Regions from separate parts of the Pseudodesulfovibrio sediminis genome, predicted to be linked through region 2. Evidence: riboswitches for the same ligand, from Rfam matches in the RefSeq annotation. Region 2 holds a riboswitch; the other holds the start of a gene.
What was found. A riboswitch is a leader RNA that binds a small molecule or an ion and turns the genes downstream of it on or off. The one in region 2 is predicted to bind cobalamin.
Positions count from the first base shown of each region.

Region 1: another riboswitch for cobalamin. It lies ahead of SRBAKS_RS17300 (sirohydrochlorin cobaltochelatase); the one in region 2 lies ahead of metE (5-methyltetrahydropteroyltriglutamate--homocysteine S-methyltransferase).

Region 1 is NZ_AP024485.1:3,671,229-3,686,644, reverse strand. Features, by position in the region: gene kdsB (3-deoxy-manno-octulosonate cytidylyltransferase) at 1-699, shown strand, start outside; gene carA (glutamine-hydrolyzing carbamoyl-phosphate synthase small subunit) at 703-1,827, shown strand; gene SRBAKS_RS17350 (tetratricopeptide repeat protein) at 1,860-2,663, shown strand; gene SRBAKS_RS17345 (D-glycero-alpha-D-manno-heptose-1,7-bisphosphate 7-phosphatase) at 2,752-3,291, opposite strand; gene pdxA (4-hydroxythreonine-4-phosphate dehydrogenase PdxA) at 3,288-4,313, opposite strand; gene SRBAKS_RS17335 (NUDIX domain-containing protein) at 4,327-4,791, opposite strand; gene SRBAKS_RS17330 (hybrid sensor histidine kinase/response regulator) at 5,569-7,038, opposite strand; gene SRBAKS_RS17325 (L-threonylcarbamoyladenylate synthase) at 7,110-7,715, opposite strand; gene SRBAKS_RS17320 (TrmH family RNA methyltransferase) at 7,725-8,315, opposite strand; gene SRBAKS_RS17315 (response regulator) at 8,500-8,895, shown strand; gene SRBAKS_RS17310 (Hpt domain-containing protein) at 8,909-9,634, shown strand; gene SRBAKS_RS17305 (chemotaxis protein CheA) at 9,644-11,314, shown strand; cobalamin riboswitch at 11,325-11,501, shown strand; gene SRBAKS_RS17300 (sirohydrochlorin cobaltochelatase) at 11,665-12,648, shown strand; gene SRBAKS_RS17295 (FecCD family ABC transporter permease) at 12,655-13,674, shown strand; gene SRBAKS_RS17290 (ABC transporter ATP-binding protein) at 13,667-14,449, shown strand; gene SRBAKS_RS17285 (ABC transporter substrate-binding protein) at 14,449-15,354, shown strand; gene cobI (precorrin-2 C(20)-methyltransferase) at 15,407-15,416, shown strand, end outside.
Region 2 is NZ_AP024485.1:3,273,195-3,288,610, reverse strand. Features, by position in the region: gene SRBAKS_RS15500 (transporter substrate-binding domain-containing protein) at 231-3,461, shown strand; gene SRBAKS_RS15495 (molybdopterin-containing oxidoreductase family protein) at 3,549-5,495, opposite strand; gene SRBAKS_RS15490 (sigma-54-dependent transcriptional regulator) at 5,550-6,992, opposite strand; gene SRBAKS_RS15485 (PocR ligand-binding domain-containing protein) at 6,982-8,910, opposite strand; gene SRBAKS_RS15480 (DUF7973 family transport facilitator) at 9,336-10,286, shown strand; gene SRBAKS_RS15475 (GlcG/HbpS family heme-binding protein) at 10,298-10,696, shown strand; gene SRBAKS_RS15470 (glycyl radical protein) at 10,741-13,131, shown strand; gene SRBAKS_RS15465 (glycyl-radical enzyme activating protein) at 13,207-14,169, shown strand; cobalamin riboswitch at 14,350-14,526, shown strand; gene metE (5-methyltetrahydropteroyltriglutamate--homocysteine S-methyltransferase) at 14,657-15,416, shown strand, end outside.

The sequences.
Region 1 (15,416 bases), 400 kb from region 2:
AGGTATGAATCCTCCCGATTCCCGGGCAAGCCCCTGGTTGAGATCAAGGGTAAACCCATGTTTTGGCACGTCTACAGTCGGGCGGCTCAATGCCCCCAGATGACCAGTGTCACACTGGCGACTGATGACGAAAGGATATTTGAGGCAGCCACGGCGCTGAACGTACCAGTGGTCATGACCCGTAGCGACCACACCAGCGGTACGGACCGCGTACTGGAAGCCGCCCGACAGCTTGAAATCTCCTCCGAAGCCGTTGTGGTGAACATTCAGGGCGATGAACCCTGTCTGGAGCCGGAGATGCTCACTGAACTGGTCACGCCATTTGAAAACGGCAAAGTCCGAGTCACAACGCTGGCGACAGCCATCAGTGAAACGGACGCGCAGTCACCGGATCGGGTCAAGGTGGTACGGGCACAGAATGGCCGGGCGCTATATTTCTCCCGTTCGCTGGTACCCTATGACCGCGACGAGAAAGTGCATGGATTCCTGCTCCACATAGGACTCTACGGATTTCGCATGGAAGCCCTGGAGCGGTTCGGCAGCCTGGAACCCAGCCCGCTGGAACTGCGTGAAAAACTGGAACAACTCCGTCTGCTTGAAGACGGTATCGATATTTATGTGACCGAGACAAGGCACACCTGCCACGGAGTGGACAGGCCCGATGATCTCATCAAAGCCAAAGAAATTCTGGAGACTTAAGCAATGAAAGCGATCCTTGCCCTCGAGGACGGAACCATTTTCAAGGGAACAAGCTTTACCGGACAGGGTGAAGCCTCCGGTGAAGTCATCTTCAACACCGGCATGACCGGGTATCAGGAAATCCTGACCGACCCGTCCTATACCGGCCAGATGGTCACCATGACATACCCGCTCATCGGCAACTACGGCGTGAACCCTGACGACATCGAGTCGGACAAGGTGCAGGTGGGTGGTTTCATCGTCAAGGAATGCTGCAAGCGTCCCTCCAACTGGCGCTCCACCATGTCCCTGCCCGACTACCTGACCGAGGTCGGAGTCATGGGTATCGAAGGTGTCGACACCCGCGCCCTGACCCGCCACCTGCGCATCAACGGTGCACAGCGCGGGTTCATTGCCACCGGCAATGTCGACCCTGAAGAGCTGGTCAAAAAGGCACAGGGAATCGAAAACATGGAAGGCCTGAACCTGGCTGACCGCGTTTCCTGCAAGAAGCCCTATACGTGGGACGGCAAAAAGCCCGTCACCATTGAGAACATGAAGGATTTCTCCTGGTCCGGCACCGGCCCCAAGCTGGCTGTGTACGACTTCGGTATCAAGTGGAATATCCTGCGTCTCATGGAAGCCCAAGGGTTTGACATGATCGTCCTGCCCTCCCATTACACCGCAGCCCAGGTACGCGAACTCGGCCCGGACGCCGTGTTCCTGTCCAACGGCCCCGGTGACCCGGCTGCCGTGACGACTGCCGTGGAAGCGACCAGGGAACTCTGTGAGGAGTACCCCACCGCAGGCATCTGCCTGGGCCACCAGATTCTCGGCCTTGCCATGGGCGGCACCACTTTCAAGCTGAAATTCGGCCACCATGGGTGCAACCACCCCGTCATTGATCTGCACACCGAAAAGATCGAGATTTCCTCTCAGAACCACGGTTTCTGTGTCGATATTGAAGGGTTGGATTTCCTGGAACCCACACACACAAATCTCAATGACAACACCCTTGAGGGGTTCAGACATCGCGAAAAGCCGATCCTTGCCATTCAGCATCATCCAGAGGCCGGTCCCGGTCCTCACGATAGCCGCTATTTCTTTTCCAGATTTCGTGATATGGTCAGGGAAACCACAGGTCTATAATCAAGCGGATCGAATAAACGGCAGGAGCAACCATGTCCTCTGATCTAATAAAATCGCGCAAGAAGCTGAACTCAGTCACAACCCTTTTGAAAAAGGGCAAGTATATGCCCGCCGTTCAGGGTGTGCATGACGGACTCATCCTTTTCCTCAAGACCCAGGTCATGAAGAATGAACGGGAAGAGTTTGAAGACCTTCTGCACAAGGTCACCTATGCGCTCAACTCCGACAAGGAGCTACGCAAGATCTATCCCTTGGTCATCAGCTATGAACCGGGAAAAGAACGAGCGTTGCTCGACGCCATGCGCGAGCTCCTGCAGGAACTGCAAAAAGCGCTGAACGAATCCGTAAAGGGTGACATTGAAGCAATCCAGGCGCAAAAGAAAGCCGCCCTTGAACAGGGACAAAAGCATCTGGACAGTGAAGAATGGGACAAGGCCACCAGCATCTTCGACCAATTGGTCAAAGACTTTGAGGGAGATGCCGACCTCAAGGCTGACATCGCTGACCGGTATCTCAATGCCGGAAGGTACAAAGAAGCCTACCTTATGCTGGATGGCGCGCTCAAAGACGATCCCAATGCCATCCACCTATACAACCGCATCGGCATGGTCCTGCGGAAAATGAAAGACTATGAGACAGCCGAAAAATATTATCTGAAGGCGCTCACCCTGACGAGCAAGGATGAATACCTGCATTACAACATCGGCAGACTCTACTATGACTGGCGAAAATGGTCGAAGATGGCGCAATCAGCCAAAGCAGCCGTGGCCATTAATCCCGACTTTGATGAAGCGGTCAAAATGCTTAAGTTCGCGCAAAAGAAATTGGGCGAATAATTTCCCAACGGCACTACACCCAAAAGGGTTCCTGTTCAGGAACCCTTTTTTTTGACTGTATCAGCCAGACGAGACGGAAATACAACACTCATCCAAGTGACTTGATAATATTTGCTGCGCCTACCAGGTCGTCAACCACATAGTCGGCGCTATCGCGGCACCGCTCTTCATGGGCTGCGCCTTTACCTGTCCGCACCAGAATGGTGGTCGCTCCAGTGGCCCGTCCTACCCCCATATCGGCTTCCTTGTCGCCAATCATGAAGGCTTCCTGCGGATTGAATCCGTGTGCTGCGGCAGCCTGATCCATAAGACCGGATGCGGGCTTGCGGCATGAGCACTGCGCTTCAGGCTCATGCGGACAGAAAAACACGCCATCAACAGTAATCCCGTACTCGCCCAACAGTTCCATCATTCGCCCGTTGCAGGCATTGACCGAAGCCACATCATAATACCCACGCCCGACACCGGACTGGTTGGTCAGCACGACCAGCCCATATCCCATAGCCTGCATGAGCTTGAGCCCTTCCACTGCTCCGGGCAACAACTCCACGCCATCCGGGTCGCTCAGGTAGTGCTTGTCAAAAATGATGGTCCCGTCCCTATCAAGCAGTATATAGCGCTTACTCATGCCTGGCCCCCTTTGCTGCTGACCAGAGCACGCGCCATATCAAGGGCGGCCTGAAAACTCTTTATGGACGCCTTGCCCGTGCCGACCAGATCATAGCCTGTACCATGATCCGGCGATGTGCGCGGATACGGCAGGCCCAATGTGACGTTCACGGCCTGACTAAAATGCAGCAGCTTCAGTGGAGCGAGTCCCTGATCGTGATACATGGCCAGCACTGCCGGGTAGTCACCCTTGGCAGCGAAATGAAAGATGGTGTCTCCCGGAATGGGGCCGACCACGTCGAGGCCTTCTGCTTTGGCGGCCTCCAGGGCAGGAATGACAATGCGCGTCTCTTCGTCGCCGATCTTCCCGGACTCTCCCGCATGCGGATTAAGACCGCACACGCCCACCGGGCCGGACAATCCCAGTGTCCGCACAAAATCGGCGGTCAGTCGGAGGCAATGCAGGATGCGCTCCTGCGTGACCAGCCCCGGCACTTCGCGCAGAGCCGGATGGGTGGTAACCAGACTGACCCTGAGTTTGGGCGCATCATCTTCCGGGTCGTGCCCGCACAGGTGCATGCAGACCTTGTCCGCCCCCACGCCCAACTTTTCAGCCAGAAATTCCGTGTGTCCGGGGAAATTGAACCCTGCGGATTGAAGCATGGCCTTGTTCAACGGACATGTGACCAGACCATCAGCGATCCCGCCCTTGAGCACGTCCACCGCAACATCCAGACTGACACCTGCGGCACGTCCACCTTCGGTACAGGCCACACCTTCCGGGAAATCCCCTCCCGCAAGCTGCGGCGGTTCATAAAGATACAACCCCGCGTCCCTGCTTCGGACATCACCAGGCACCTCGACGACTTCATAGGAAAAATCCGCATCCAATCGGGCAGAGACCCGATCCAAAGCAGCGCCGGGACCAATCAACAAAATACGTTCCATCGATTCCGGCTCATCCATAAAGTGGCGGACCACCAATTCAGGACCTAGGCCACAGGGATCACCAATGGTTATACACAGCGTTTTCACATTCATATCCAATTACAATCTATGAGTTAGCCAAACTGGCAAGGAAATCGTTCAGGATGACCTCGTGATCGAAAGCCAGCTCAGGCCACTTCCCCAAAGGGAAGACCTGCGCCTTGGCAGCATCGTCGCCAGCGGCCAGCTCGTCAGGATTGAGCGGGATGCCGATGTAGGTCACACTCAGGGTATGCTGGCGAGGGTCACGGTTGGGGTCCGAATAGACACCAAGCAAACCGGTCAACTCCACGTCGAGGCCGGTCTCCTCTTTCATTTCGCGCACTGCGGCCTGTTCGCAGGTCTCTCCATAATCCACGAACCCACCGGGCAAAGCCCATCCGTACGGAGGATTCATGCGCTCAATAAGGACAACTCCGTCCCCTTCGGGCGTGCCATTCTTCATATGAATGACGACATCCACTGTGGGGGTGGGGTTCTTGTATCCGATAATATCCTTTCCGCAATGAGGACACGGCGTCTTGCTTTCCATGCTTCGTCTCCAGGTCAAAAGTACTATCGGACTCTCCCTGAACCGCTCGGTCAAGTCAACCGGATGTGCGGGCAATTCAATTTTTTTAACCCATCGACATATTCGAATTGCGTCTATTCAGCACAGCAAATTGGCTTACCTGACGAACTCAACACGACAAGTGGAATAACGATAATTGCTTGATATTATTTGAAATAAATATTTAACAAAAACCATACGAGAAAGGCTTCATCGGTCCAACCGGTGAAGCCTTGTGTTTCTCGTGTGCAAAAGAAAGGAAGTAGAATACTCTTATACAAGCAACTGTCATGCCAAGCCAACATTTCCAACCAATATTATTGTTAACACACTCTATTTCAAGGATTTATATTTTATGAAAAGTATGTGTACCCCGATTCACCTGCATGCAATCAGTACAAGATTTTTAACCTTTCACCCAAAACCCCCAGTTTCCGGTAACAGGCGGTACAGTTTTTTTAACACCGCTCTGTCACTCCGCAAAAAAAACGTACACCATACGAGAAGGGCTCCACCGATATATTCGGTGAAGCCTTGTATTTCTCGTGTGCAAAAGAAAAGAAGAAGTATGCAGCTATATTAGCAACGGCCGTGCCAAGCTCTCCTCTTCTACAATATGTATTTTTAATCCATATATTACAACACTATACGACACACAATAAAATCTAACCCCAAAGTACTATCCAAAGAAATGCGTACAACTTTTTTTACTCTTCTGAGAAAACCCGCTCTTTACGGGAGGAGGCGGTACAGGATTTTTTACGACTCAAGACCCATTGGAAATGAAAAACAAAAAGCGGCGCCCTGACCGTATTCACTCTCCACCCAGACGGTCCCGCCGTGCTTTTCAACAATGGTTTTGACAATGGGCAGGCCGAGACCGGTAGACTGTTCCCCGGCAGTAGGACGAACACTGGTCTTCTGAAATGACTGAAACAACAGATCTTCCTCACCCGGAGGAATGCCCTGTCCACTGTCACGCACACACACTTCGGCCATGCCGTTGCGCTGGCACAGCGTCACGAACACACTGCCCCCATCCGGGGTAAACTTCAGGGCATTGGACAACAGGTTGTCCATGACCTGACCGATACGGCTGGTGTCAAATTCGAACTCGCCCGGATCATCACACTCTGTAGAAATGGAAATATGCTTTTTCCTCGCGCTCACGGAATGTATGCGAATACGCAAGGCGATACTATCGATCAGACTGGCCCGGGTCTTATGGAGCTGCAGTTCACCCGCTTCGATAACCACGAGATCAAGTAAATCCACCACAAGAGCAAGCATATGCTCATTGGCACTCCTGATGTTCTCCAACGCCTCGCGCTGCTCTTCGGACATCTCGCCAAAGACCCCTTCCAGCAACAACTCGGTGAACCCTTTGATACCGTTGATCGGACTACGCAGATCGTGTGACGCCATGCCAAGAAAGCGATTCTTGACAGCAATGGCGTTCTTATAATTACGCATGGTCACGATATTTTCCACGCTTTGTCTTGCCCGACCCAACAACTCCTCAACCTCAAACGGCTTGGCAAGAAAATCATTTGCCCCGCCTTTCAGGTATCTGACAGTGAGCATGGGTTCATCGGAATTGGATATCCCCAGTATCGCAAGTTCATCCTTGCGATACTGCATGCGCGCCTGTCTGGTGAATTCCACTCCGTTCATTCCCGGCAATTCATAGTCGACAACAGCAAGCGTAAAATCGTTGTCTTTCAGAAGCTCCATACCGATTTCAGCGTCTTCCACAGCCACCACGTCATACATTTGGCGACTCAGAATATCATGGAGGAATTTGCGAAAACTCTTTGAGTCCTCCACGACAAGTATCCTGACCTGCTGGTTTGTTCTGAGCAGACGGATATATTCGATAATGTTGGATACCGCGTTGGGATCCTTGATGACATAATCAAGAATACTCTTGCACAACATCTCCTCGCGGATGAGCGAGTCCATGTTGGCCGTAAACACGAGAGTGGGAATATTCCTGCCGCAAAAGAGATCCACGATCTCTCCTTCGGAGGAGTCGGGCAGTGTCAGCCCGAGAATGGCCAGAAAGACCGTGTCAGCGCGGGCGTCAAGATATTCCAACGCAGCTGCCTGAGTCTGGCAAATGTGCGTGTCAAAACCAAGCTCTTGACTAATCCGCCGTTCGAGCTCGGCGCAGATGTAACGGCTGCCTTCGACAATGAGAATGGTTGACCTGGAGTCATCTTCTTTCATTATCACTGGTTCTTTTTCTCTCATGAATTGAAACGTACCCCAGGATAAAGACTAAATACAGCCCCTTATATTTATTTCACAGAGACAGTAAAACCCTTTTCACACAACTTGGTGACTGTGACCGCCCCCTGACGAAGGACCTCGACCTGACTGGAACCTATCAGGCGGACAACGGTCGAAGGCTTGTCGCCTTTGGGCCACGGCGGATCAAGATAGATGGCCCCCACCTTATCGATCAACTCGGGGTCAAGATCTTCCGGCAGGGCCACCGGCGGCTTGCCGGAAAAATTGGCAGAAGTGGACACGAGGGGCTTCTTCAACCGCCTGGACAGTTCTGCAGCAAACGGATGCCCGCTCCACCTGACAGAGGTATACCCATCCTCATCGGAGAGCAGGGAGGGCAACTCAGGAGCCGCTTTGACCAGAATGGAGAGAGGACCGGGCCAAAAGTTCTTGGCCAGATTGAGTAGAGACGATGAAATTTCGTTGGAGACCAGATTGAGCATTTCCATGCTGCCTATGATCAGAGGCAGCGGTTTGCTCCCGGCTCTCCCCTTGATATCCGCCACCAGGGCACAGGCCTTTTCTTTGGTTGCATCACACCCGAGACCATACAATGTTTCCGTTGGATAAATTATCAGTTCTCCAGCCTCAAGGGTCTTGAGCAAATTGTGCATTTCAATCTCCTATCGTGTGTACCATTCAGCTTTGAGTTGTTCGAGTTCTTCTGCCGAGAATGAGGGTGTATCATACATACCAGCCTGAGCACGCTGTGAGGAAGCCTGGGAAAGTATGATCGCTGCAGCCACAGACACATTAAAGGACTGCACCATACCATACATCGGAATATATATCTCGTCTGAAATGAGTTCAGCCAATTCAGGGGAAGTCCCCCTGTGTTCATTACTCAAAATAATCGCTGTCGGGCGAGTGAAATCAAAATCCATGACCGGACGGGCCGTTTCGGAAAAACCGGTCCTGAGAACCTGCATCCCCTGATCGCGCAATCCCGCGACCATGGTTGAGGCATCCAAATGCCGGGTGCGATTGATCCACTTTTTGGCCGATGCGGAGCTCTTCTTTCCAAGGTCCGGCCATTGAGACGTGGTGTAATACAAATGCACCCCAGCCACGCCAAAAGCGTCACAACTGCGCAAAACAGCCGAGACATTATGGGGATCCCATATATTATCTATTACCAAAGTCAGATCCTTCTGACGTTTGGCCAGAACCGCATCGATACGCGCTTTGCGTTTGTCAGTGATTTCACGTGTCATGACGGGTTGGTACCGATTATGAAGTAGATTGGCAAGTGATCTGTTTTGATTTATCAAGAGACCTGCAAAGCACAGCTTCCATCTTAACCTGTGATAAATTTTATCATCATATTGACTTTTTTTTATTTTTAGTAAGAAAGTATTATGTAATAATTAAATAAAGTGATCGCCAACGAGGAAAGCAATGCGTGCACTCATAGTTGAAGACGAATTTTTAAGTCGCAAAGTGTTGCGCTCATTTCTCATGACCCTCTTTGATGTCGACATAGTGGTCAATGGTCGGGAGGCCGTGGAGGCCTTCAAACTCAGCCATGTCGAAAACAGGCCTTATGAATTGATCCTCATGGATATCATGATGCCGGAGGTTGATGGAATTGAGGCGTTACAAAAGATTCGAACGCTTGAGGAAGAAAACAACTATACGCCCAAGGCAAAAGTCATCATGACGACCGCCCTGGATGACCCGCAGACAGTCATCAAAACATTTTATGACGGCGGGGCATCAGCATATCTGGTAAAACCAGTCGCCAAGGACAAACTGTACAACGAACTGGAAAAGCTCGGACTTTTGAGCAAATAAACAAGGATCAGAAATGAGCGAAGACCCGATGGTTGAGGAGTTCTTCTCCGAGGTCAACGACAAATACTACCCTCAGGTGATGGAGGGGCTTGAAATGCTTGAGGGCGATGACCTCGGTGAAGGCATCGAAATTCTTGCTCGCCCGTTGCACACCATCAAAGGCGTGACCGGCTTCATGCCGGGCTTTGAGGAAGCTTCGCATTTTACTCACAAGATTGAGGATTTTCTGAAAAAGGTGCAGGCTGGCGAAGTTGAGGTCAACTCGCACAACATCACTCTGCTCCAGCGCGGCATCAACATGATTTTTCAGGTCCTTGAACAATTGCGAGAGGGCAACCTGGATGAAGAGGAGCAGGAAGAAGTCCTTGCCCTTATCACCGAAGCTTCCTCCAGCGGACAGGTTGAAGAGAAGGCGCTCGGTGCCGGTGTGGATGTGGAAACGCGCGATGGCGTGACCATAATCAGGGTCAAGGATCCCCGCGTTCATCTGGACGGGCATTTCAAACCGATCATCTCGGCAATTCTGTTCATCGAACCGGGCGACTCCATTTTGCTTGACCTGGCGCAAGTCCTGACATTCGGGTCCGGTGCGTGGGGCGCAGTCGCAAGCATGGGCACCACGTTCAAGATCGCAGCCTGCAACCTTTCACCGGACGCCAAGCAGACTTTATATGCGTGGAGATTTGACAAAACAATCTCCATCTACACTGATGAAGAGACCTATTTTACTGCTCAATAAGGGGACGACATGCAAGACAGCATTATTCAGTGCATCGAGGACATAGAAAAACAAATCCTCGACGTGGAAACTACCGGCAACGGAGCCGGAGAAGCCGTCGATGCACTCGGGTTGTCGAGCATTAGACTCTCGTCCGTTGGCGTCGTTGCCATTCTGGACATGCTCAAAGACGGTATCACCCCGCCCAGCCAGGAAATCATTACCGCCATGCTCGGCATCTGCGAAGCGCACAAGAAATTTTTCTTCGCTCTGGGCGGCGTGCTCGATGAAGGAGCTGAAGCCCTCGCCAAAATCGAGACAAAGTCCACTGCCGCCCCTAAAATTGAAGAGTCGGAAGAGGAAGCCGCAAAAGCCTTTGAAGAGCCGCCCACAGCCGAGGCTGAAGCAGAGGTTGAAGAGACAAGCGAACCGGAAAAGCAAAAAGAAGAAAAGCCCAAGCCAAAAGCAGATGCCAAGACTGGGACTTCTGCCATCGCCTCCATTCGTGTGGCAACCGACTCTCTGGATCGAGTCATTGAACTGGTGGGCAAGCTCATGGTCACCTACGCTGTCATTGCGCAGGGTGGTGCAACAAACATGAGTCAGGTCGCCTCATCACTGCGCGAACTAGACAACGTGATCAGTAAACTCCAGAAGGAAGTCAATTCCATTCGACTGGTGCCGCTGAAACAAATTTTCATGCCCATGCACAGGTTGGTGAAAAGCCTCAGCCAGAAGATCAACAAAAAACTCGACTTCCAGGTCAAGGGAGACGATCTGGCTCTGGACAAGACCATAGTGGAATCTCTCAACGAGCCGCTGGTTCACCTCCTCAGAAATGCTGTCGACCACGGCCTTGAAGACCCAGAAGGTCGCAAGGCAGCCGGCAAGAACGCGACAGGTGTGGTTACGCTGTCCGCATGGCGCAAGGGAGACACAGCCTATATCCAGGTCAAGGACGACGGCAAAGGCCTCGACCCTGTCAGGATTCTCGCCAAAGCCGAGGAAAAAGGACTGACCGAAGAAGGAAAGGAATACGACGATCCCAAGGAAATACTCCAGTTCGTGCTCCAAAGCGGCTTCTCCACTGCCGAAACAATCACGGACGTTTCCGGTCGAGGCGTGGGCATGGATGCTGTTGTCAACGCCATCAAGGTCACACTGGATGGTGATGTCTCCATCGAAAGCGAACTGGGACACGGGGCGGCCTTTACCATATCCATCCCCCTGGACCGCTCGGCCAACGAAGGCATTGTGGACGCTCTGGTCTGCAAGGTGGGTGGTGATACGTTCATCGTTCCCAGCCGGGATGTCGTGGAAATATATATGCCCCGCCTCAACGATGTCGTGGAATTGCCGGACGGCCGCGAAACCGTGGATGTGCGTGGTGAAATTCACTCCCTGCTCAGATTGGCCGACCTTCTCGACTTGACGCCGGAGATCGACAACATCGAAATGACACAGGCAATTGTCGTGCGCGTCGGCGACTACAAAGGGGCGATCCTGGTGGATGAAGTCCTCAAGCAACAGCAGGTCGTCATCACCGGATTCACCGTTCCGGTAGAACAGATTTTCCATATTCCCATCCTCGGCTACGGCATGATGGGTGAATCCGACGCGCTGGTCATCGACACCGAAGAAATGATCAAACACTTCCAGGCACGCATTGAACGAGACGCCCGAGAATCCTTGACAACATAAGCCTGACAAGCATAGTTACGAGTTTCTTGGTGCCCCGTGGGCTTAATAGGGAATCCCGTGCAAATCGGGAGCGGACCCGCCGCCGTGACGTTTCGTTGAACCGCTTTCATAGCGCCACTGGATATATTCCGGGAAGGCGAAAGCAGGAGAAACCAGCCGGAAGACCTGCCTAGACTCACTGACATGACTCTGCATCTCCATGCAGTCAGTGCGATTGTCCAGGTTTTGCCTCGGTGGTACGAGGGCTTACCACTCACAGGCATTGAAGGGAAAAAACGGTTCCCCTTCCTCGTATTATTCAGAGGGAGGGGTTTTTCATTTCCTACTTGCCCACTCCTCAAGGAGAAATCATGAGCTTCAACAGACTCCCTGCAGTCCTGCTCGCCTGCGCTCTTGTTCTTTTGCTGATGACCCCGGCTCTCGCCGGTCATGGCACGGATGGTCCCACCAAAAAGGCCATTGTTCTGGCTGCCTTTGGCACCAGCTACCCCAGCGCGCTGGAGTCCATCCTGAACATTCAGAAAAAAGTGCAGACCGCCAACCCAGACATTCCCGTCAAGCTGGCCTTCACTTCCAGCATCATCCGCGACATCTGGCATGAACGGCAGGGCGACCCGGCCTGGCAAAAGGAACATCCCGGGATCCCCAAAACCATCATGTACGTAAAAAGCCCTCTGGCAACCGTCACTGAGCTGAGCGATATGGGCTTCAAGGACATCTCCGTACAATCCCTGCATGTGTATTCCGGCGAAGAATTCTCCGATCTCAAGGAGATGCTCATCGGTCTGCGCTCCATCCGCACCGTCAAAAGCAAAAACGCCCCCTTTGAACGCCTGAGACTGGGCCGCCCCGCGCTGGGCATTTCCGGCACTGTCTATCCGTACACCGAAGACCTCAAGATCGCCGCCAAAGCACTCAAACAGGATGTCGACAAAGCCAAGAAAATGAATGCAGCGCTCGTGTATATGGGGCATGGCAACGACTTCTACTCCACCGGAGCGTATGCCGAATTCCAGCGTGAAATGCAGCGCACCTACGAGTATCCCATTTTCATTGCCTGCGTCGAAGGATTCCCGGATTTCAATTACATGCTCACAGCGCTGAAGGACGCAGGCAAGACCGCGATCCTGCTCAAGCCCTTCATGATCGTGGCAGGCGATCACGCCACCAACGATATGGCCGGCCCCGAAGACGACTCCTGGTTGCAGTTGTTGAAAAAGGAGAAATTCACGGTCACGACCGATTTGCAAGGCCTCGGCATGATGGATGCCTGGGCTGACATCTATGTGCGCCACCTCAAAGACGCCATGGGCCAGACGCATCTGCTGCCTTAACGAATAATGACCGCCGTCTCCCGTACATCCATCCTCCTGCTTCTGGCCTCTGGGCTGGCAGGTCTGGTGATCCTCGCCACCAGCATGGGGTTCATCTCCATCGCGCCCGGTGAGATCATCACCATATTTTTGGATGGATTGCGCGGGGCGGCGGATTCCGTCGATCCCCTCAAGGCAAGCATCGTCTTCGAAGTACGGCTCCCCCGGATCATGACGTCCCTCTTCGTGGGCTTCGGCCTAGCCGTGGCAGGCGTGGTCTTTCAAGGCTTGCTCCTCAACCCGCTGGCTGACCCTTTCACTTTGGGGGTGTCGTCCGGCGCCGCGCTGGGAGCGGCCGTGAGCCTGCTTCTGGGGCTTTCCTTTCTCGGACCGTCCACGCTGGTCCTCATGGCGTTTCTGGGCGCAACCGCCACGCTGTTCGCGGTCCTTGCCATGTCCGGGCGTGACGGGGAGCTCTCTCCTGCCAACCTCATTCTGGCCGGAGTCATAGTCTCGGCCATCCTGTCCGCCGGTATCAGCTTCATCAAATATCTGGCCGACGAACGGGTTTCAGCCATCGTCTTCTGGCTCATGGGGAGCTTTGCCGCCCGCTCCTGGCTGGATGCCATGCTCACAGGCGGAATCACGCTTGTCGGCTTCACACTCTGTCTTTTTTACGGACGCGACCTGAATATCATGAGCCTTGGCTCCCGGTCTGCAAAAAGCCTGGGGGTAGACACAGGGCGGGTTCGCCTCCTGCTCCTGATCACGGCTTCCCTGATCAGTGCGGTCTGCGTCTCGGTATCCGGCGTCATCGGGTTCGTGGGCCTGATCATCCCCCATCTCATGCGCATGATCCTTGGCCCGGACAATCGCTGGCTGCTCCCGGCATCTGGCCTGGGTGGCGCCATTCTCCTGCTGGCCGCAGACACATGCACCCGCGCCATCCTGCCGCATGAGGTGCCCATCGGCGTCCTCACGGCCCTGATCGGCGGCCCCATCTTCTGCTGGATTTTCACTCGCACACGAAGGATGCGCCGTGGCTAACGCAACCTTCAAATTACACGGGGTCCATTTCGGCTACGCCGACACCCCTGTCCTGAGCAACCTCGACCTCACCTTTGAACCGGGGATGGTACATGGCGTGGTCGGCCCCAACGGGTCAGGAAAATCCACCCTGCTTGCTTTGCTCTCAGGCCACCTCAGACCCGGCACAGGGACCATACACCTCAATGATATCCCCCTGACCGCTCTTTCCCCGGCCACACTGTCAAGGCTGTGCGCGCTGGTGCCTCAGGAGCTGGATTTCAATTTTCCCTTCACAGTCCATGAGACAGTGCTCATGGGACGCCACCCCCATATCCCCAGATTGGCACGCCCCACAGACGCTGATTATGCCATGGTCACTGCGAGCATTGACAAGATGGACCTCGACAAGCTGCATGACCGTGTGCTAGCCGACCTCTCCGGCGGCGAAAAACAGCGCGCAGTCGTAGCCAGAGGACTGGCTCAGGAGACACCTGCCCTGCTGTTGGACGAACCCACCTCCTCCATGGATATTCGTCACGCACTGACGACCATGACAGAGCTGAAACGTCTGGCCCACACAAAGAATCGGACCATCATAGCGGTCTTGCACGATCTCAATCTGGCGGCTCGTTTCTGTGACCGCATCGTCATGCTGCACAAGGGCCGCGTCCACGCTCAAGGAGACGTCACCGAGACGCTCAATCAAGACTCCATTGAAACCGTCTTCAGAGTCCGCGCTGCACTGCACGAGACAAAAGCCGGACTACAGATCGTCTATGTAAAGGAAGTATAGTGACCCGTTTTTTTCTCTCGCTCTGTTTTGCCCTGCTGTTCTGTACAACGGCCTTTGGCCAGACCGTCACGGACAGTACCGGCAAAACCATTACATTCAACACGCCCTTCAAGCGCATCATCTCGCTGTATGCGGCCCATACCGAAAACCTGTTCAAACTCGGGCTGGAGCGTGAGATCATCGCTGTCTCCAAAGGCGAAGACTACCCTGCAAACGCCCTTGAAAAACCGACCTTGAATGCCCGCGACGGCGTAGAAAAGCTGCTGGCCGCAAAGCCTGACCTGGTGCTTATCCGCCCCATGTTGTCACGGGGATATCCCGGCCTCTGGGCTGCCCTCAAAAAACACGGTATAACGGTTCTCTCTTTCCAGCCAAACTCCATCCCGGAAATGTATGCATACTGGCGCTCCCTGGGCAGACTGACCGGTCGGGAAGTACAGGCTGAAGCCATGGTGGAAGAATTCAAAAGCCGTATCATGCAGGCCGAAGCCCGACTGGAAACCGTGCCCATGGAAGACCGCCCCAACGTATTTTTCGAGTCTGTACATCGCAATATTTCAACGTTCTCCCCCGGTTCCATGCCCTTGTTCGTGCTGGAAATGGCCGGTGGCATCAACGTGGCCACTGACGCACGCCCGAAGCGCGGGACCAATATCGCCAGCTACGGGCTGGAACGTCTCCTGAACAAGGGGAAAGACATTGACGTGTATCTAGCGCAATATGGTGCCATGAATCAGGTTTCCGTCAAACAGATCAGGACCTTTCCGGCTGCCTCTCGCATCAAGGCCACATTGAGCGGCAACATATTTCTGGTGGATGAACATCTCGTATCACGCCCGACCATGCGCCTCCTGCTCGGCATAGAAACCGTGCATCGACTGCTGCATCTGGAAGCCGGGAATTAACTGGGCACAACAACGGGACACTGTTCCGCATTCATAGTTCAAAGGACACACAGTGACACAAA
Region 2 (15,416 bases):
TGAGAATTTTATAGACGTACAGGACAAAACACCGCATCCGATAGATAACGGCCACTTCCGTATCGCTTTCAACAATCGGGCAACGCACAAACCAGAACTGATGAAAGGCATCAAGCTACTCAGGGAATAGTGAGACAAGTATTCCTTTTCATGTGATAATCATGCTACATGCCTCTAATGCCACAGATACAAACTCTCAGTATTGCCTTTTACCTGATGAGGAGGATCCAGTGTCTCTAGTTCGCCTGTGCCGCTCAACCATCATTCCCTGTCTGCTTTTCATTCTGTTGCTTGCCCATTCACCCCAAGCCCAAGACAGGCTCGTAGTGGCCATCGACAAGGACTACGCACCGCTCTCTCTCATCACACCGACCGGGGAACCCGCCGGACTGATAGTTGATCTCTGGCGGCTCTGGTCCCAGCAGACCGGCGTCGCTGTGGAGTTCGCTTCAGGGACATGGGAAGAGACCATCGAAATGGTGAAGTCCGGCAAAGCCGACGTGCACTCCGGGTTATTCAAAAATGCCAACCGCTCAGAATGGCTTGCTTTTTCTACCCCCTTGCACTCCTTGAAAAGCGCCCTCTATTACCGCACGCATTCCAAACCTCTTTCTTTCAACTCGCTCAAGGGTGTCAAAGTAGGCGCAGTGCGCGGCACGTTTCAGTTCGAGTATCTGCATGAGCAATTTCCCCAGCTCGCCATCGCCGAATATGAGGATCACGAAGCAGCGTTGACCGGACTTATCGCCGGTGAAATCGATGCACTTTTTGACGAAGTGCCCACCATCGACCGTAGCCTGGCCCGGTTGGGCTGGCAGGGGCTCGTGTCGCGCAGTCAAAACAGCGAGATCTCCAATATCGTGTATGGTGCCGTAGTAAAATCACGCACAGCCCTCATCAAACGCATTGATGAGGGAATGCACAACCTGAACCCGGCACTTCTGGCAGCCATCGACAAACAATGGATCATCAAGCCTGAAGACCGTTTTTATATCGATGAGACCGCCAAGCTCACAATTGACCTGACAGACGAAGAAAGACAGTACCTTCACGGGAAGAAATCCATCTCGCTGACCTCCACTCCGAACTGGCCGCCCTTTGAGATGGAACAGGCAGACGGATCGTATGCCGGTATTGCAGCAGATTTCATGCGCGTAGCAGCCAGCAAGGTCGGACTTGATATCAAGCCCGTGTTCGACACCGATTGGGGTGCGCACATGGACAAACTCAAGAAAGGAACGCTGGATGTCGCTCCGGGATTGAACAAAACAACAAAGCGCCTGAAAAACTTTATTTTCACCAAACCCTATATTGAGTATTACTCTGCAATATTTACAAAAAACGACCGAGAAGACATCAACACTCCAGACGACCTTTCCGGCAAAACAGTGGTTCTGGAAGATGGGTACGCCATTGCCAGGAATCTGCCGGCAGATCACCCTGACATCAAGATGATGCTCGTCAACTCGACGCAGGCAGCTCTGGAAGCGGTTTCAGCGGGCAAGGCTGACGCTTATATCGGAAACCAGGTGGTCGCATCCTATCTCATCAAGAAATTCACCCTTCCCAATCTGAAACTCGCCAGCCTCTGGCGCACGGATCTTCCCGGCCAACTGCGCTTCGCCGTCGCCAAAGACCGTCCCATCCTGCGCGACATACTCCAAAAAGGACTCGACGCCATCACAAAGGCTGAACGCGAAGCCATCCTGTCCACCTACCTGGACACTTCCGGTTTTCAGCAAAAGGTTTTCTCGCTCACACAGGAGGAATGGGACTGGCTGAAGGCCCATCCAAAAATCAAACTCGGCATTGATCCACAGAGTGCCCCCTTTGAATTCATTGACACAAATGGGCAGTACCTCGGTATTTCAGCAGAATATATCTCTTTTATACAAAGCAAAATCAAAGTCGCAATGAACCCTGTCAGCGGGTTGAGCTGGAATGACGTGCTGAACTATGCGGAACAGGGACGACTCGATGTCATTACCGCAATGGCAAAAACCCCTTCCAGAGAAGAGGAGCTGCTCTTCACGGAACCGTACATAGAATTCCCCATTGTCATCTTCTCCCCCAAGGAGGCACCGCTGATAAACGGGCTTGCCGACATTACCGAAGGTCGAATCGCGGTTGTGGAAGGATATGCAGCATACGACTACCTGACTGCGGAACATCCCGAATTGAAGCTCTCGCTCTTTCCCACGGTCAATGACGCCATAAAGGCACTGGCTCTCGGCGAAGTGGACTGGTTCATCAATGACCTGGCAACCGGCAGTTATGCCATCGAGCAGCAAGGGCTGACCACGCTCAAAGTGGCTTCTTCCACGGAATACACGATGGCGCTGGCCATGGCTGTGCGCAAGGACTATCCGGAACTTGTCGACATACTGAACAAAGCGCTGGCAGTAGTCACGGAAGAGCAGGCTGCCGAATTCAAAGGCAAATGGCTCACGCTCAAGTTCGAACACGGGCTGGACATGGCGACTGTCTTCATGTGGGTCTTGCCCATATCGGGCGGCGTCCTCCTCATCATCGGCCTGATCGTCCTGTGGAATCGTAAACTCGGCAGTGAAATTGCCGAAAGAAAAAAGGCGCAGGCCCACCTGGCAGAGACCCTGAATTCCCTTGACGAGAAGAACACGATGCTGGAGGGACTTTCCTCCAAACTCGCCAAATACCTGTCTCCGCAGGTATATGATTCCATTTTCTCAGGCAGTCGGGATGTATCGCTCTCCACGGAACGCAAAAAGCTGACTGTGTTCTTCTCGGACATCAAGGATTTCACGAAAACCACTGACGATATGCAACCGGAAGATCTGACCGCGCTGCTCAACTATTACTTCACGGAGATGTCCGCCATCGCGCTGGAATACGGAGCCACCATTGACAAGTTCATCGGCGACGCCATGCTCATGTTCTTCGGCGATCCCGAGACCAAAGGGGTCAAGGAAGATGCCGAGCTCTGTGTCCGCATGGCCTTTGCCATGCAGAAACGCATGGCGGAGTTGAGCGGTGAATGGAAGTCAATGGGGTATGACAAGCCCTTCAAAATGCGCATCGGCATCAACACGGGCTACTGCAACGTGGGCAACTTCGGGTCTGAATCCCGCATGGATTACACGATCATCGGCGGCGAAGTGAATCTGGCCGCCCGCCTTGAGGGCCAGGCTGATCCCGGCGGCATACTCATGTCTTCGGAGACGTACGCACTCGTCCACGACATCGTGAATGTCGAAGAACGCGAGCCGCTGTCCGTCAAAGGCATCCGCAGAAGCATCCGGCCATATGCCGTGCTTTCACTCTGTGACGACGCGTCCACCTGTACTGAACGCAAGCGCATCATCCACCATCAGGAAAAGGGCTTTGAATTGTCCATTGACCTTGAACGGCTCACCCCGCAGGAACGGACAGCGATCTCCGCCCAGCTCACTCAGATAGCCGGGCGATTGAAAACAGAGGAGTAAGCCGGAAACAACACCCGGCCTGTCGAGGTCATCATAAGAATGTACGATTGTTGCTGTACGTACGGAGAGGGGCGTGATCGCTGAAGATCACGCACACGGTTCGACCGTGACCAGCGTCTCGTAGAACGGCGTCCCCTGCCCGATCTTGCTGGACACATCCCTGGTCAACTGATTGAGGCCATGCCCTGCCTTGATCCACCCGCCCCGTTCAGCAAGGGCGACATCGCGACGCAGACCTGTATCGACCTTGAGCATGGCTCTGACCTGTCCCACCGGGCTGGAAACCAGAACCGGCTCCCCGTCGCGCACCCCTCTGACTTCGGCTTCCTGTGCGTTGAGCTGAATGACAGGCAACGGTTCATGCTCTGCCATGGTCCGCTCGGAACAGATATACCCATGCGGCGCTACGGTCAGTAGTCTATAGGGATATCGCTCATCAGTGGACGCGCCTTCCAGGGGGTTGAATTCCGTCATGAACTGGAACTTGCCTGTCTCGGTGGGAAACACTTTGTCGGCGTAAGGAACCATGGGCGCATCCAATCTGAACGCCCCCTCCTTCAACATCTCCAGAGTGCCGCCCTGCTCCCATATGGGAGCACAGATATCCTGCAACCACTCATCCACCGTACGCCGATACTGATCGGCAAAGGGAAAGCGTGCAGCCAACTCATGAAACATATGAAATTCCGACTTGCATTCGCCCACCGGTTCGATGGCTTTGTTCACCGGGCCAACATAATTATGCCCATAACTCGCCATAATGTCGTCGTCTTCCAAGAAAGTAGTGGCCGGAAGAAAGACATCCGCAGACTCCGCTGTGTCGTCCATGAAATGCCCTGAATACACGACGAACTCGGCCTTCCCAAACGCTTCTGCCACCGTGTTCGAGTTGGGAGCCATGCATACGGGGTTTCCCGCAGTCACATAAATCATGCGAATTTCCGGGTCCACCGCGTTGAGGATTTCCTCTCCCACGCGAGGGATAAGCAGCGTCCTGCGCGGTGGATTAAGATCATCGCCCCAGTACTGCTGATCATAAGGGCCATATTCCTCAAACCCCTGGCTGACACCTCCACCGGGTATGCCGATAATGCCACTGATGGCACCCAGTGCGTCAATGGCCCGGATCATGTGATGAGCGTATTCGTATCTATGCAGCCCCCAGCCCAGGAGAATGGAAGTAGGCTTCTGGTCCATGAGCATGTCGGCCAGAGTTTCGGCGTCCGTGGACGGCACACCGGCAAGGTCACATAACTCCTCCACGGAGTAACGATCCAGAATATCCTTATAATCTCGGAAACCAACGGCATGCTTTTCAAGGAATTCCCGGTCTTGCGCACCGGCAGCGAGCACCAGCTTTGCGACCGCCATGGCAAGATACCCATCGCCACCCGGTCGAGGGGAAATATGATGATCCGCCAGGGCCACGGATTTGCTCCGGGCCGGATCGACAACCACGATTGTGCCGCCTCGCTCCCTGATGCCCTTGATGAGGGGTACCAGACTAATGTTGGTCGAAACCGGATTCCGGGCCCAGAGAATCATGGAATTGCTGTTCACATGATCCAGCGGATCGTGGGAAACGCGCTCGCCAAAATCAAGATTCTGGGCCCCCTGCCCGGCCCCCCCGCACAAAGAGCCACGCATGGTGGTGACCCCGCCGAACAGATTGAAAAAATATTTATTAAGTAACTTGAGGGCAGTGCGCTCACCATAGCCCTGATAATACAGTATGGACTCGTTGCCCGACTCGGCGCTGAAGGTCTGCATGCGTTCGGCGATAAGATTAAGCACTGCATCCCACGATGCACGCGTCCATTGTCCATCCTTGCGGATCATGGGGTGCGTGATACGCTCCGGGCTGTAGACCCGCTTGATATATTTGGAAGCCTTGTGGCAGGCCACGCCTTGTGTCAACGGGTGGTTCGGGTCACCCAGGAGCTTGACCAGACGACCGTCCCTGACCGTGGCCACAAGACCACAGGAGTTGGGACAATCTCTGGTGCAGCTGGTGATGATTTTCCGTGTACTCATAATGCTTCACGCTCTACCGAGCCTGTGCCGCAGCAGAAAGGAGCGCCCGTACCATTACGAGTTCTTGTCTGATGCGGACTGAAGATACTTGTTAATGGCCTGCCTGGAAACCCCCAACAGCTGGGCGGCCATGGACTGGTTGTTGGCTGTCCGTTTAAGGGCTTCCTGAATGAGCATGGTGCGGGCGTCTTTCAGAGAGGGAAGCTGCGCCCCAAAGGTGAGCGTCTCGCTCGGCGGCACATCCCTGCCGACTCCCACACGTATCTGCGCATCGAAGTGCAAGAGTTTCTCAAATGTCTCCGGGGTCAACCGCCCCCCTGTGGCCATCCTGGCCGCATCGTGAATGAACAGCCGCAGCTCCCGAATATTGCCGGGAAAATCATACCCGTGGAGCAGGCGCACTATGCCCGGGATATCGGTTTTGAGCGGTTTGTCGAATTCAACCGCCGCCTCCTGCGCAAAATATCTGATCAATAACGGCAGGTCGGCAAGCCGCTCCCGCAGGGGTGGGAGCGTCAGCATATGGCCACGGAGTCGATAAAAGAGATCACGACGAAACTTCCCCTGCTCCTGCAAGGCATTCAGGTCGCGGTGGGTGGCGGCCACCACACGGGCGGTACACTTGCGCGAGATATCCGAACCAAGCGGGGTGTATTCGTTCTCCTGAAGCAGCCGGAGGAGTTTTTTCTGGGATTCAAGGCTGAGGTCACCGATTTCATCGAGAAACAGCGTGCCGTCACTGGCGGTTTCAACAAGTCCGGCACGGGCGTGAGTTGCCCCGGTGTAGGCGCCTTTCTTGTGGCCGAAAAGTGTGTCAGCGACCATATTGTCGTCCAACCCGGCCATATTCACGGCCACGAATTCCCCGGACCGTTCACTGGCCCTGTGGATGGCCCGGGCAATGACTTCCTTGCCCACGCCGCTCTCCCCGGTCACGAGCACGGACCGAGAGGACTCGGCAATGGCCTCCACATATTGAAAGATGGTGCGCATGGTCTTGTCAGTCGTGATGATCTCCTCAAAGTACTCTGGGTGAAGCAGATCATCGCTGAACAACCGTTCACGCAGGCTGGAGTTCTCCTGACGAAGCTCGAAAATTTCGATGGCGTGCTTGATACCGGCAATGAGCGTGTTTCTCGATTCGGTCTTGACGATGAAATCGAACGCGCCCATGCGGATGCACTTGACCGCGGTCTTCACCTGGTCCAGCCCCGATATGACGAGCAGAGGCAGCTCTGGATATTCCGACAGGATCTTCGGTATAAGCTCCTCGCCGCTGATATGGGGCATCATCAGATCCACGGCCACAGCACAAAAGGATTCCCGCTCCAGGGTTTCGAGCACCAGCCGGCTGTCGGACAGGGTCACGACATTGTTCACACCCGAAGCCCGCAACGCGCTCTGGAAACTCCTCAGCCAGGACTCCTCGTCATCGACCAACAGGACCGGATACCGTGGGGATGTCCGCTTTGGTTCAGCACCGTTCTCACCGGGCATTGGAGCCTCCTATGGAGGAACCTGACGGACGATTCCTCGTAGTATATGCATCTTTGTCACTTATCTGGTCCGACGCGGGCAGCCGGAGTTCGGCGGTCGTGCCCTGCCCCGGTTTCGAGGTAAACATCAACGCCCCGCCATGCTCCTCGACAATGGCCGAAGAAACGGAAAGCCCGAGACCGGTACCGCCGTCTTCCCGCTTGGTGGTGAAAAACGGGTCCATGATCTTTGTCATCAGCTCCTCCGGAATCCCCGCGCCCTCATCCCGGACCCGGATAACAACCTCGTCCTTGCCCACATCATAGGCGGTATGCAGCGTGATCGCCTGCTCCCGACCGGTCAGGGCCTCGCAGGCATTGACCAGAAGATTGATCAACACCTGTGAGATCTTTTGCGGATTGGCGGTCACGGCCGGCAACTCCGGCGCCAGCATATCCTGAAACCGGCTGGTGCTTTTTACCACCAGACTGCCCACCAGCTCCAGAGAGCCGCGCACAACCTCGTTGATGTCGATATCCCACCGGAACTCATCAGGCGAGTTCCGCGAAAAGTCCTTGAGACTCCCCACAATGCCTCGAATGCGGGATGCGCCTTCATGCATTCGGGAGAGCAGCTCCGGGATGGTCTCCCGCAGTTCGGTATACTCCAGCCCTCCGGCAATGAAATCGCCGTTCTCTCTGTAATATTCTTCCAGAATCGGCGTGATGTCCTCCCACACGTCAAGGACAAGCGGCAGATTGAGTGTCATGAAACTATTGGGATTATTGATCTCATGTGCCATGCCCGCCACCAGAATGCCAAGGGAAACCATCTTGTCAGCCTGAATGAGCTGTTGCTGCTTTTCCTTGGCTTCACGCTGCGACTGAATCCGCTTGGTGATGTCGCGCACGACCAGCACCTGCACCTGCCCTCCCTTGAAAAAAGTATCCCGTTCACGCAGTTCGCAAATGCGGGTCTCGCCATCGGGCCGAACCAGCTCGGCCACACGGACATCCTGCACGCCCTCATCCTTGTTGAGACCGGCAAGCGAAGGCATCAGGGCGTTCATGCTGTGCCCGATAAGGGTTTCCTGCTCCAGCCCGACAAGCTCACACCCCGCCTTATTGACATCAAGGATAACCCCGCCCTTGTGAACAAAGATGCCCTCGAACGTTGCCTTGGAAAACTGACGGAACCGGGTTTCGCTCTCCCTGAGTGCGGTTTCTGCCTGACGACGCATCTCGATGGCCCGGGCCTGGAGATAGTTCTGCTGGGCCAGTGTGGAAATCTGGTTGGCGATAAGGCAGAGCGCCTTGCACACATTCATGAACTGTTCACGCGGCATACTGGGCACCTCGGCCAGGGCCTCGGCATACAGCGCTTCATCGACATCTATCTCTCGGGCATAGTCACGCAGGGTTTCGATGTCGTCGTCCTCGATGCGGACCTGCCCAACAACCCAGTTGGCCACATGCCGTTCCCCCACATAGATGCTCGTCCCGCCGTCCCACAGGCCGCTGCTCAGACAGGGACGCATGAGCGGAGTGAGCGGATTGTCGGACCCGAACGAGGCGTCGGAACGAATGCAGTTGGCCAACCCCTTGGGCGACCGCCGGACCACGTCTCTGCACAATCGACAGAACCCGCTGGGCCGCGTGATGGGACGCCCTTTCACATCCGTGATGATCGAGGCCACATTGGTGGCCGCGGCAAAGGCGTCCTGAATGGACTGCAAGGCGTCGACATTGAAGACATCCTTGAAATCCAATGCGTTGTCGTCGTTCTTGTACAGCTCTGGCCAATGGGTATCGGAAAGGGAACAGGTGTGACGCACGCACAGCTTGTTGTTCGATTCAAGCTCGCGCACCCGTTCGCGCAGCGCCTCCACTTCCCGTTGCAGGACTGGCTGATGTGATGGGTCTGTATCGGTGTTGTGCATCATCGCTCCAGTAATAGGTATTTGAACCCATTAATACAAATATCATTCCATCTGGATATTGTTTCTGCAAGAAAAAACAAACTCATTAATACCAAACAGTTAACAAATCATATTGCACGACGTATTCTCACTGGAAATCACCATGTCAACCCGGTTGACAACCAAAGTTGACATCTTCAACATATTGGTTTCATTGAATTTTCAAATTACGAACAATACCCGCTTCAATTCCACGTCAACCAAAGTTGCCACCGCACGCCCCGTGTAACGGCTCGATTGCCGACAAAATCTGGCAATCGCCCAAAATCACAGACTTTCATCTCTTTGGAACGCTCCTTGCGATTATGGGGAACGCACTCAGCGGGGCCGCTGACACGAAAGTCGTGCCAATGACCTGGGGGAGTAATTTTTTATGAGGAGAAAGTATGGATCCTTTTAGCCTGGACACACTCCTGATTTGCTTTGGCGGCGGCATTGTCGGCGCAGCAATGGGTGGTCTGTTTTCATTTGTCATCTGTGGACTCCTGGTACTCTCCGGGTGTCTGGTCGTCCTGATGGGCGGCTCTGAATTTCTGTTGATGCAGGTGGGCCTCGGTCCCATCTTCGGCCCGCATGTGGGCGGGTTTGCAGCCGGAGTGGCTGCCTCCACCTATGCAGCGGGAGTCCGCAAGAATCACCCGGGCGGCGCGGCCAAGGATATCCTGTCCGCCCTCATGAACACATCCTGGGACGTCCTGCTGGTGGGCGGTGTCTTTGCCCTGTTCGGCCATCTGCTGGTTCAGCTGTTTGCCATGATCCCGGTCATCAACCAGACCGACGTGCTGGCACTGAGCGTTGTCACCACCGCGATCATTGCCCGCGTCCTGTTCCTGCGGGAAATGCCCTGGGGCAATGCCGAGTCCATCAAAAAGAACGGCTTCCTTACCAACGACGCCTCTCTTGCCTGGATTCCCTGGGGACAATCCCTGCCCAAGATGGTCGTCTTCGGCCTCGGCGCCGGTCTGCTGTCCGCCTCCATGGCCGCTGCGGCCCACACCGCGATGGCCCCCCTGCTTGAAAAAGGCGTTGTCTCAGCCACAGGCGCTTTCGTGGTTCCCCTGATTCTTGGTTGGGGCATGGCCGCAGTCAGTCTCATTGCCCTGCAACTCGGCAATGACACCATTCAACAGGTCCCGGTCTGGCACGCACAGGCTATCCTGGCAGCCATGGCATATCTGCTCTTCGGCTCCATCGCGCTGGCCGCTGTCGTCGCAGTTGTGGCCACCCTGCTTCAGGATCTCATGGCCAAGATTTTCTGGTCCCACGGATCCAATCACATTGACCCTCCGGCCTGCACCATTGCCTTTGGCACCCTTGTCCTCAACTTCCTCAAATAGAGAAGAACACCATGCCCATCACTCTTAAAGACGCAAAACGCATGATTGAAGCCGCCAAGGTCAAAGCCGATGAACTCGGCGTCCCCATGGTCATCGCCGTGGTTGACGGCGGCGGTAACCTCATGGCTCAGGAGCGCCAGGATGACGCGCTCATCGTCAGCATCGAGCTGTCCCGCGACAAGGCGTATTCCGCTGTGGCCGTCAAGGCCGACACCGCGACCATCGGCGATCTCGCCCAGCCGGGAGCACCGCTCTTCGGTTTAGGGCGGGCAAACGGTGGCCGGATCATCACCTTTGGCGGCGGCCTGCCCATCGCCGAAGACGGCACGATCATCGGCGGCATCGGGGTCAGCGGCGGCAGCGTGGAAGAAGACGTCGCCTGCGCCACCGCAGGACTCAACGCCCTGTAATACAAGATCAACGATCAAACACAACAACCATTTCGGAGGAACTCATGACCAACAATCCCGTAATACTGCCCGGCCTACACGACGCCACCGAGCGTACCGAAAAGATTCTGGACCGTTTCGTGAACACCGCCCCCGGCATCTGCCCGGAACGCGCCGAATTGATCACTAAATCCTACAAAGAGACCGAGGCGCTGCCCATGGTCATTCGCCGTGCCAAGGCTCTGGAAAAGATCTTGAACGGCATGTCCATCTTCATCGCTGACGGCGAACTCGTTGTCGGCAACCAGGCCAGCAATCCCCGCAGCGCCCCCATCTTCCCGGAATTTTCCTGCCAGTGGGTGGAAGAAGAGCTGGACCGTCTGGAGCTGCGCACGGCCGACAAATTCATGATCACCGAAGACACCAAAGACAAACTGCGTTCGGCCTTCACCTACTGGGACGGCAAGACCACCAACGAATACGCCGCCGCGCTCATGCCTCCCGAGGCTCTGGAAGCACACAACGACGTCGTCTACACCGTGGGCAACTACTTCTATAATGGTGTCGGTCACATCTCCGTCGATTACGCCGAAGTCATCGGCAAGGGCCTGAACTCCGTCATCGCACGCGCCGAAGCAGAGCTGGCCAAGCTCGACTACGCAGATGCCACCCAATTGAAGAAACGCCACTTCCTGGACGCCACCATCATCGCCAACAAGGCTGTCATAGCCTTTGCCGCACGCTTTGCCGACAGGGCCGAATCCATGGCCGCCGACTGCACCGACGCACTGCGCAAGGACGAGCTGCTGGAGATCGCCCGTATCTGCCGCAAGGTTCCGGCCCAACCCGCCGAATCCTTCCATGAGGCAGTGCAGGCGTTCTGGTTCACCCATCTGGTCATCCAGCTTGAGTCCAACGGCCACTCCATCTCTCCCATGCGCTTCGACCAATACATGGCCCCCTATTACGAGATGAGCAAGGCAACCATGCTGCCCGAGAAATCTCAGGAACTGCTGGACCTGCTGTGGATCAAATTCGCCGAGCTGAACAAGGTCCGCGACGAGAACTCCACCATGGCCTTTGCCGGATACCCCATGTTCATGAACCTCATCGTGGGCGGCCAGAATCGCGACGGTTCCGATGCCACCAACGACCTCTCCTTCATGTGCCTGCAGGCAACCGCCAACACCAAACTCTACGCCCCGTCCCTGTCCATCCGCATCCACGACGGCACCCCTGATTCCCTGTACCGCAAGGCTGCCGAGATCAGCCGTCAGGGCATGGGCTACCCCGCTTACTACAACGACCGCGCCATCATCCCGGCCCTCGTTGACCGAGGCCTGACCACCGAAGACGCTCGCGACTACGGCATCATCGGCTGCGTCGAGCCTCAGGTGGGCGGCAAGACCGAAGGCTGGCACGACGCGGCCTTCTTCAACATGGGCAAAATCATCGAGCTGACCCTGAACAATGGTGTGGACACCCGCACCGGCAAACAGATCGGTCCCAGGTCCGGCGGCCTCGACACCTTCAAGAACTTCGATGAGATGCTCGCAGCCTACACCGAGCAGACCGCGCACTTCGTCAAGCTGATGGCCTCTGCCGACAACGCCGTGGACATGGCCCACGCCGAACGCTGCCCACTGCCGTTCCTGTCCTCGCTGGTCGATGACTGCATCGCCAAAGGCAAATCCGTGCAGGAAGGTGGCGCCCATTACAACTTTACCGGCCCTCAGGGCGTCGGTGTTGCCAACGCCGGAGACTCCCTGGCTGCGGTCAAGAAGCTCGTCTTTGATGACAAGGCGCTCACCATTGAGGAACTGAAGAACGCCCTCGCCACCGACTTCGAAGAGAATGAATCCCTGCGCCAGATGCTGATCAACCGCGCGCCCAAATACGGCAATGACGACGCCTTTGCCGATGACATCGCCCGTGAAGCCGCACTGATTTACTGCCGTGAAGTCAACAAGTACACCAACCCGCGCGGCGGCAAGTTCCAGCCCGGCCTGTACCCGGCATCCGCCAACGTCCCCCTGGGGTCCATCGTGTCCGCCACACCTGACGGACGCAAGGCCTGGAGTCCCCTGGCTGACGGCGTGTCCCCCATCTCCGGTTTCGACGACAGCGGCCCCACCGCCGCAGTGAACTCGGTTGCCAAGCTGGACCACCATATCGCGTCCAACGGCACCCTGCTCAACCAGAAGTTCCACCCCACCGCCATTGCCGGCGATCAGGGACTGGAAAATCTCAAGTCCGTTACCGAGACCTACTTCAAGAACGGCGGCACCCATGTACAGTACAATGTCATCAGCCGCGAAACCCTTGAAGACGCGCAGAACAATCCTGACGAGTACAAAGGACTGGTAGTCCGCGTAGCCGGTTACAGCGCCTTCTTCACCGCGCTGGACAAGACCCTGCAGGACGACATCATCGCCCGTACAGAACAGACCTTCTAACACACATACCCTTGCCTAAACCCCATAATCAGCCGGAGGAGGGTCCCTTCTCCCTCCTCCGGCCAAGGTCATATAATGAATTGGAAACAGCGACAGCATTCATTCAATCTCTCTGACAGGGACCGCGACGAAACCGTCGGCCTTGTCTTCGACATACAACGGTTCGCCGTCCACGACGGTGGCGGCATCCGCACCCTGGTCTTTCTCAAGGGCTGCCCCCTGAGCTGCAAATGGTGCCAGAATCCGGAATCCATGAACCCGAAGCCGGAACTCATGCGCATCCCGCATTCCTGCATTGCGTGCGTGAAATGCATGGCCAACTGCCCGGAAAACGTCATCAAATTCGGTGATACAGGTGAGGTGGTTCTGGACAGGAACAACTGCACCATGTGCGGCGAATGCGTGAACATCTGCTACGCCGGTTCCATGACCATCGTCGGTCGGTATCTGACCGTGGACGAAGTGATGACCGAAGTGGACCGGGACCAGAAGTTCTATTCCGTTTCGGGTGGCGGCGTGACATTCTCCGGTGGAGAGCCGACCATGCAGGGCGAGTTCCTGCTGGAATGTCTGAAAGCGTCCAAGGAACGTGGGCTGCACACGGCCATCGAGACCTGTGGTCAGGCACCATGGAAGACCTATGAGTCGCTGCTGGATCATCTCGATCTCGTACTCTGCGATATCAAGCACATGGATTCCGACCGCCACAAAGAGCTGACCGGTCTCCCCAACGAAACCATTCTGAACAACATCTCCCGGTTGAGCCAGGCAGGCATCCCTCTCAAGGTGCGCCTGCCCCTGATTCCCGGCTCTAATGACGACGCGGCCAACCTTGAGGCAACCGCCCGGTTCGTGGCGACTCTGCCAACGGCCCACGGCTTGGACATCCTCCCCTACCACCGCCTTGGCGAGCCGAAATGGCACCAACTCGGCAAGGAGTACACCATGTCAGGAGTCTCCCCGCACGACCGTGAAGCAGTACTGGAGTGTGCCGAAATAGTGGAACAGTTTGTCGACCAGATTTCCATCGGCGGCTAGATAGAGGCAGACAGTAGACATCAACAAGATCTTGAAAACGAATCAAGACATCTGACATAAATGAAGAAACCGACCTGCTGATTTAATCAACAGGTCTGTTTCTTCATTGCGAAGCGCACTACATTCACCACAAGTCTCCATCTTCAAAAAACGATTGCAAAACCCCGCTTGCCATTTTTTTCAAATCATTATATCAATACATCCAGATATAGGAATTTGGCAAGAAACGGAAAGCGGTGAAAAACCGCTGCGGACGCGCCGCTGTAACCGGTGAAACCCGTTGATGACCACCGTAATCGGGAAGGGATTCAACACCATGGGGCCGGAAGCCAGAAGACGTCTTGCCAAAGAGCACACTGCCTCGCGACCATGGTGACAGTGCAGATAAATGGTATGCATACAGGGCCGTTACCCCGGCATATCGCTGCTTGTGCCTGCGTTGAGAGGAAAGCGCTCTTCGTCTTTCACCCATAACTATGGAGTAGACATGAACGCGCACGTATTGGGTTTTCCCAGAATGGGGGCCAACCGTGAATTGAAGTGGGCACTTGAACAGTTCTGGCGCGGTGAAATCACCGAGACAGAGCTCGTGACAACAGCCGCAGCCCTGAAGAAACAACAGTGGGAAATACAGGCCAAGGCAGGAATGGACCTGCTGCCGGTTGGCGATTTCTCACTCTACGATCACATTCTCGACACGCTTGTCATGCTTGGCGCAGTGCCTGATCGGTTTGAACGGACCGACGCCCAGGTGCCCCTGGAGACATACTTTCATCTGGCCCGAGGCGATGCCGAGAAAGGCATCCCGGCCATGGAGATGACCAAGTGGTTTGATTCCAATTACCACTTTATCGTCCCGGAACTGACCCCGGACACGCCTTTCAAAAAAAACACCTCCGCCCTGCTGGACGATGCGCTGGCAGTCAAAGCACTCGGTTATTCCCCCAAGCCAGTCATCGTCGGACCGGTCACCTTCCTCATGCTCGCCAAGGAATTCGGCGGATGCAACAGGTGGGACCATCTTGAGCGCATGACTGAAATCTATGGCGAAATCATCGCTGAAATCGCTCCGCACAGCGCCTGGATTCAGATCGACGAACCGATCTTGTGCACAGACCTGCCCGAAGAAGCGAAGCAGGCATTTCAGTACGCCTACCCCAAGCTCAAAGCCGCTGCCAACAGCGCGCGGTTGCTCCTGACCACGTACTTCGGCGATCTGGGCGACAACCTTGAACTTGCCACGTCCC